Linked DNA regions of Methylorubrum populi. The protein of the gene in region 1 interacts with the protein of each later gene in a pairwise test. Links are inferred from orthologs where the notes say so. Each region holds a gene or a part of one and is shown on either strand. Other genes may lie near its edges. The genes, in order: ligA and leuS.

Region 1 (3,404 bases):
CAGGCCGGCCGCCGCGATCGCTCGGTCGAGGGCACGATGAACCCGATACTTCACGCGGGCATGAACCGCCCGCTGGGGCGACATCGCGAATACCTCACCATCGAGGAGTTCGTGCCGCCCCGGCCGGCCCTCGGCCCAGGTCAGGAACTCATCGACGGTCATACGGGCTGTCGGCCCGACCTTGGGCTGCACGCTCATAGGCTTGAGCCTATCACCATTCCCGATGCCGGCGAAGGCGGGACGCTACTGCTGCAGCGCCTTCACCTCGCACTGCGCGTAGTCCGAACTCGCCTTCACATACGCGTTGAGCTTCTGGACGTAAGCCCCTGCGATCGATTGGAAAGCCTGGGCCTGGGCGTTGTAGGCCTTGATCGCGTCGTTGTAGCTGTAGGCCTCCCAGCCGGGGCAGCCGTCCTTCTTGTCGAGGCAGGCGGGTTTTTCCGGAAGCTTCGGCTTTTCCGGCCGCGCCTCGGCCGGCGGGGGCGTCGGCGGGATGCAGGGGGCGGCGAAGACCGGCCCCGCGAGGCCGGCCAGCGCCAAAGCCGTGAAGATGCGTCCTGCCATGATCCGTCCCCGAGCCGTTCCTGCGACGGTTCTGGCCGCCGAGTTGTGGCGGGAATGGGGTCGCCCCGGCGCCAGCGTTAACGCACCGTCGCGCGAGATCGGTTAGAACGCGTTCCATGCCGCGCACGCCCCCCTCCGCCGCCGTCGAATCCCTGAGCGAGGACGCCGCCCAGGCACGCCACGCCGAGCTGTCCCGGGCGATCGAGCGGGCAAACCACCTCTACTACAACGAGGACGCGCCCGAGCTGACGGACGCCGAATACGACGCCCTGCGCCAGGAGCTGGAGGCGATCGAGGCGCGCTTTCCCGCGCTGACCGGCACCACCGAGGCGAGCGCGGGCGTCGGCGCCAAGCCGTCGGAAAAGTTCGCCAAGGTCCGGCACGCGGTGCCGATGCTCTCGCTGGGCAACGCCTTCGCCGACGAGGACGTCGAGGAATTCGTCGCCCGCGTGCGCCGCTTCCTCAACCTGACGGCCGACGAGCCCGTCGCCTTCACCGCCGAGCCGAAGATCGACGGGCTGTCGCTGTCGCTGCGCTACGAGGGGGGAAAACTCGTCACGGCGGCGACGCGCGGCGACGGCGAGGTCGGCGAGAACGTCACTGCCAACGCGCTGACGGTGGAGGACATCCCCGAGACGCTGTCGGGCGAAAACATTCCCGAGGTGCTGGAGGTGCGCGGCGAGGTCTACCTATCGCACGCCGATTTCGCAGGCATCAACGCGCGCCAGGAGGCGGCGGGCAAGCCGCTCTTCGCCAATCCGCGCAACGCGGCGGCCGGGTCGCTGCGCCAGCTCGATCCGGCGATCACCGCCTCGCGGCCCCTGCGCTTCTTCGCCTATGCCTGGGGCGAGGTCTCCGAACCCTTCGCCGACACGCAGTCGGCGGTGCTCGAGCGGTTCCGCGGCTGGGGCCTGCCGGTCAATCCGCGGACCAAGCTGTGCCGTTCGGCGGAGGAGATGATCGCCCATTACCGCGCCATCGAGGCGGAGCGGGCCGGTCTCGGCTACGACATCGACGGCGTCGTCTACAAGGTGGACGATCTCGGTTTCCAGCGACGCCTCGGCTTCGTCAGCCGGGCGCCGCGCTGGGCGCTGGCGCACAAATTCGCGGCGCAAGAGGCGATCACCGAACTTCTCGCCATCGACATCAATGTCGGCCGCACCGGCTCGCTCAACCCGCTGGCCCGCCTCAAGCCCGTCACCGTCGGCGGCGTCGTGGTCTCGAACGCGACCCTGCACAACGAGGGCTACGTCCAGGGCGTCGGCGCGGATGGCGAGCCGATCCGCGAGGGCCGCGACATCCGCGTCGGCGACACCGTGATCGTGGTACGCGCCGGCGACGTGATCCCGAAGGTCATGGACGTGGTGCTCGACAAGCGCCCGGCCGACGCCGTGCCCTACGTCTTCCCCGAAACCTGCCCGGCCTGCGGCAGCCGGGCGGTGCGCGAGTTGAACCCGCGCACGAAAAAACTCGATGCGATCCGCCGCTGTACCGGCGGTCTGATCTGCCCGGCGCAGGGGGTGGAGCGGCTCAAGCACTTCGTCTCGCGCAACGGCTTCGATCTCGAAGGGTTCGGCCAGACCTATATCGAGGTGCTGTTCGAGGCGGGCCTCGTGAAGCAGCCCGCCGACCTGTTCCGGCTCGAATTCGAGCCGCTGAAGGCCGCCATCGTCGCCCGGCGCGAGGCCCTCTCCGCGCAGCGCCGCGCCGAGGGCGAGCCGGCGCCGAAGAAGCCGACCAAGAAGAAGGGCGAGGAGGAGGACAAGGCGATCAAGAACCTGCTCGCCTCGCTGGAGGCGCGCCGGAAGATCCCGCTCAACCGCTTCCTGTTCGCCCTCGGCATCCCGCAGATCGGCGAATCGACCGCCAAGGCGCTCGCGAAGCGCTTCCCCGACATGCCCGCGCTGATGGCGGCCCTCGACGCGGCGACGCGGGAGCAGGCGGGCCGCGACTGGCTCGAACTCTCGGCGCTGCCCCGGATCGGGCCCGGCACCCGCGACCGGCTGTTCGAGACACTCGATCCGCTGCCGGGCGAGGCGATGCAGGACCTGAGCCTCGGCGCCCGCCTGCGCGGACGGCTCACCCCCTCGCAGCGCGAGGCGGTGCTCGCCCATTACGGGAGCGAAGCAGAGGCCGACGCGGCGCTTGAACGGGCGGCCTCGCAGCGGCCGGGCGACGCCTACCGGCTGTTCGCCGACGATGGCGAGATCGGCCCCGTGGCGACGGATTCGCTGATCCAGTTCTTCTCCGAACCCCACAACGATGCGGCGGTCCAGGCGCTGCTCGAAGAGGTCACCACGGAGCCGCTGGCCGCCCCGACCGCCTCGGCCGCGGCCTTTGCCGGCAAGACCGTGGTCTTCACCGGCACCTTGGAGAAGATGACCCGCAGCGAGGCCAAAGCCACCGCTGAGCGGCTCGGCGCCAAGGTCTCGGGCTCGGTCTCGGCCAAGACCGACCTCGTGGTCGCGGGGCCCGGCGCCGGCTCGAAGCTCAAGGACGCCGAACGGCACGGGGTGAAGGTGGTCTCCGAGGACGATTGGCTGGCGATGCTGGCGAAGGTGTAATTTCGGCCTCCAGCCTTGACCCCGCGTCCCCCGCGGCGCAATCCGTGCCCCGGATCAGCCGGCCGGGCGGCCGCTCCGTCGTCAGACGGGGAGGAAAGTCCGGGCTCCATGGAGAGGCGGTGCCGGATAACCTCCGGCGGGGGCGACCCCAGGGACAGTGCCACAGAGAGCAGACCGCCCCGCAAGGCTCGTCCTTCGCGGGGTCAGGGTGAAAGGGTGCGGTAAGAGCGCACCGCGGACGCGGCAACGCGGACGGCACGGCAAACCCCACCGGGA
Region 2 (3,473 bases), 3.5 Mb from region 1 along the record:
GTGCAGCATCTCAGCCAGGACGCGTGGAAGGCGAACAGGCCCGCGATCGAGGCGGGGGCGGGCGCTTGGCGCCTGATCCTGCAGATCGATGTCGGCGATTTCCTCCAAGAGAGCGGGGAGGGCACCGTCTATTTCCTGATCCGCGCCGCCGATCTCGCGGATCGCCGCTTCGATCGGGTGGTCGCGGTCTGTCAGCAGACCTGAACTGCCCTCAGCGCTGCCCCTCGATCGTTGACCCTTGACCGCACGGATATGCTACGTGCCGGGCTCCGGCCCCCGAGTCTGCCTCGCGCGGCCCGCCCCTTACGCTGATCCCGGCGCCCACGATGACCGATCCCGCACATTCCTCTCCGGCCGCGCAAGAGCGCCCTCAAGAGCGTCATCAGGAGCGCTACAACGCGAAGGATGCCGAGCCGCGCTGGCAGCAGGCCTGGGACGCGGCCAAGCTGTTCGAGACGAGGAACGACGACCCGCGCCCGAAATACTACGTGCTGGAGATGTTCCCCTACCCGTCGGGGCGCATCCATATCGGCCACGTGCGCAACTATGCCATGGGCGACGTCGTGGCGCGCTACAAGCGGGCCAAGGGCCACAACGTGCTGCACCCGATGGGCTGGGACGCGTTCGGCCTGCCCGCCGAGAACGCGGCGATGGAGCGCAAGGTCAACCCGCGGGACTGGACCTACGCCAATATCGCGACCATGCGCGGGCAGCTCCAGAGCATGGGCCTGTCGCTGGATTGGAGCCGGGAGATCGCGACCTGCGACCCCGACTACTACAAGCACCAGCAGCGCATGTTCCTCGACTTCCTGGCCAAGGGACTCGTGACGCGCCGTACGGCGAAGGTGAACTGGGATCCGGTCGATCACACCGTGCTCGCCAACGAGCAGGTGATCGACGGGCGCGGCTGGCGCTCGGGTGCGCTGGTGGAGCAGCGCGAGCTGACCCAGTGGTTCTTCAAGATCACCGATTTCGCGCAGGATCTGCACGACGCCCTCGACGGGCTGGAGCGCTGGCCGGAAAAGGTCAGGCTGATGCAGCGCAACTGGATCGGACGCTCGGAAGGGCTGGAGGTGCGCTTCGCGCTGGCCGCGCCGTTCGCCGGCACGCAGGAGCTGACGGTCTACACCACCCGTCCCGACACGCTGTTCGGCGCCCGGTTCCTGGCGATCTCGGTCGACCATCCGCTCGCCAAGGCTCTGGCCGAATCCGGCCCGCGGGCGGCGGAGCTGCAGGCCTTCGCCGAGGAGTGCCGCCGCATCGGCACGGCGCAGGAGGCGATCGACACGGCCGAGAAGCTCGGTTTCGACACCGGTCTCACCGTGCGCCACCCGCTCGACTCCGCCTGGGAGTTGCCGGTCTATGTCGCGAACTTCGTTCTGATGGAGTACGGCACCGGCGCCGTGTTCGGCTGTCCGGCGCACGACCAGCGCGACCTCGACTTCTCGAACAAGTACGGGCTCGGCAACACGCCGGTCGTCTGCCCAGAGGGGCAGGACCCGGAGAGCTTCATCATCACCGATACCGCCTATGACGGCGACGGGCGGATGATCCACTCGCGCTTCCTCGACGGCATGACGACGGACGACGCGTTCCGTGCGGTCGCGGACCGGCTGGAGGGTGAGAGCCTGAACGGCGCACCGGTGGCGCGTCGAAAAGTGCAGTTCCGCCTGCGCGATTGGGGCGTCTCGCGCCAGCGCTACTGGGGCTGCCCGATCCCGATCATCCACTGCGACGCCTGCGGCCCGGTGCCCGTGCCGGTGGAGGATCTGCCGGTCAAGCTGCCGGACGAAGTTTCGTTCGACCAACCCGGCAACCCGCTGGAGCGGGACCATGCGTGGCGGCAGGTGCCCTGCCCGCGCTGCGGGCAGGCGGCCCGGCGCGAGACCGATACCATGGACACCTTCGTCGATTCGTCCTGGTACTACGCCCGCTTCACCGCACCCTGGCTCGCGGACGCGCCAACCGACCGCAAGACCGTCGATCACTGGCTCGCGGTCGACCAATATATCGGCGGTGTCGAGCACGCGATCCTGCACCTGCTCTACTCGCGCTTCTTCATGCGGGCGATGCGGGCGACCGGCTGGTCGGGCGTCTCGGAGCCGTTCGCCGGCCTGTTCACCCAGGGAATGGTGGTCCACGAGACCTACAAGGACCCCTCCGGCGCCTGGGTCGCGCCGGCCGAGATCCGCTTCGAGACCGAGGGCGGAAACCGGAAGGCTTTTCACGTGAAAACCGGCGCGCCGATCGAGGTCGGCCCGACGGAGAAGATGTCGAAGTCGAAGAAGAACGTCGTCGATCCCGACGACATCATCGCGAGCTACGGCGCCGACACCGCCCGCTGGTTCATGCTGTCCGACTCGCCGCCCGAGCGCGACGTGATCTGGACCGAGGAGGGCGTGCAGGGCGCCGCCCGCTTCGTGCAGCGCGTCTGGCGCCTCGTTCACGGCGCGGCCGGCGCGACCGGATCCGGCGGCCCCGGCGACACGTCCCTGCGCAAGGCCGCCCATAAGGCGCTGGCCGCCGTCGGCGAGGATATCGAGCGCCTGCGCTTCAACCGCTGCGTCGCGCATATCTACACCCTGGCCAACGCTCTCGACGAGGGTCTGCGCGGCAGCGCCTCCGCGGCTGCGGCGGGCGAGGCGGCGCGCATCCTCGTGCAGCTCATCGCGCCGATGATGCCGCATTTAGCCGAGGAAAGCTGGCGCGTCCTGGGCGGGGAAGGCCTGGTCGCCGAAGCGTCCTGGCCGGAGGCCGATCAGTCGCTTCTGGTCGAGGACGAGATCACGCTGCCGGTGCAGATCAACGGCAAGAAGCGGGCGGACGTGACCGTACCGCGCGACGCCGACGCGAAGGCCGTCGAGGCGGCGACGCTGGCGCTGGAGCCGGTGCAGCGCGCCCTCGAAGGCCGTCCCCCGAGGAAGGTCATCGTCGTGCCGGGGCGGATCGTGAACCTGGTGGTGTGATCACCCGCCCGAAACGATCGTACTGAAGCGCCGGCCCCTGCTTCTCTGGAGGAGGGGCCGGACGGACCACGAGATCATGACCGACGCTCTGCCCGTCCGTGACGCGACCATCTTCGCCCCGGCGAGCGGCTTCGGCCGCGCGGCGGTGGCGGTGGTGCGGATCAGCGGACCGGCCTCGGGGCCTGCGCTCGATCTCCTGGCCGGCGGACGCCCGGAGCCGCGCCGGCTGTCCCTGCGCCGCCTGCGCGATCCTGCCTCCGGGGACACGCTCGACCAAGCCCTCGTCGCGTGGCTGCCCGGTCCCGCCACCGCGACCGGGGAGGACATGGCCGAACTGCACCTTCATGGCGGCCTCGCGGTTCGGGCCGCGGTGCTGCGGACCCTCGCGCGCGTGCCGGGCTGCCGGCCGGCGGAGGCCGGAGCCTTCAGCCGCCGCGCCTTCCTCAACGGCCGCATCGATCTCACCGAGGCGGAAGGCATCGCCGATCTCATCGACGCCGAGACCGA

The links.
Region 2: the proteins of ligA (region 1) and leuS interact in binary tests that used the Escherichia coli proteins (3 or more experiments, as listed by UniProt). The link is inferred for Methylorubrum populi from one-to-one orthologs.

The regions. Positions count from the first base shown.
Region 1 is NZ_AP014809.1:5,434,979-5,438,382, reverse strand. Bases 311-3,404 are described here. They hold ligA (NAD-dependent DNA ligase LigA), read left to right. Parts: upstream 311-680; coding sequence 681-3,128; downstream 3,129-3,404. Other genes in these bases: MPPM_RS25275 (hypothetical protein), read right to left, coding at 311-564. In the rest of the region: MPPM_RS25280 (Uma2 family endonuclease), read right to left, coding at 1-198; more of MPPM_RS25275, read right to left, coding at 244-310. UniProt on the Escherichia coli protein: DNA ligase that catalyzes the formation of phosphodiester linkages between 5'-phosphoryl and 3'-hydroxyl groups in double-stranded DNA using NAD as a coenzyme and as the energy source for the reaction.
Region 2 is NZ_AP014809.1:1,908,691-1,912,163, reverse strand. Bases 4-3,166 are described here. They hold leuS (leucine--tRNA ligase), read left to right. Parts: upstream 4-326; coding sequence 327-2,966; downstream 2,967-3,166. Other genes in these bases: mnmE (tRNA uridine-5-carboxymethylaminomethyl(34) synthesis GTPase MnmE), read left to right, coding at 3,043-3,166; MPPM_RS08770 (DUF1963 domain-containing protein), read left to right, coding at 4-204. In the rest of the region: more of MPPM_RS08770, read left to right, coding at 1-3; more of mnmE, read left to right, coding at 3,167-3,473.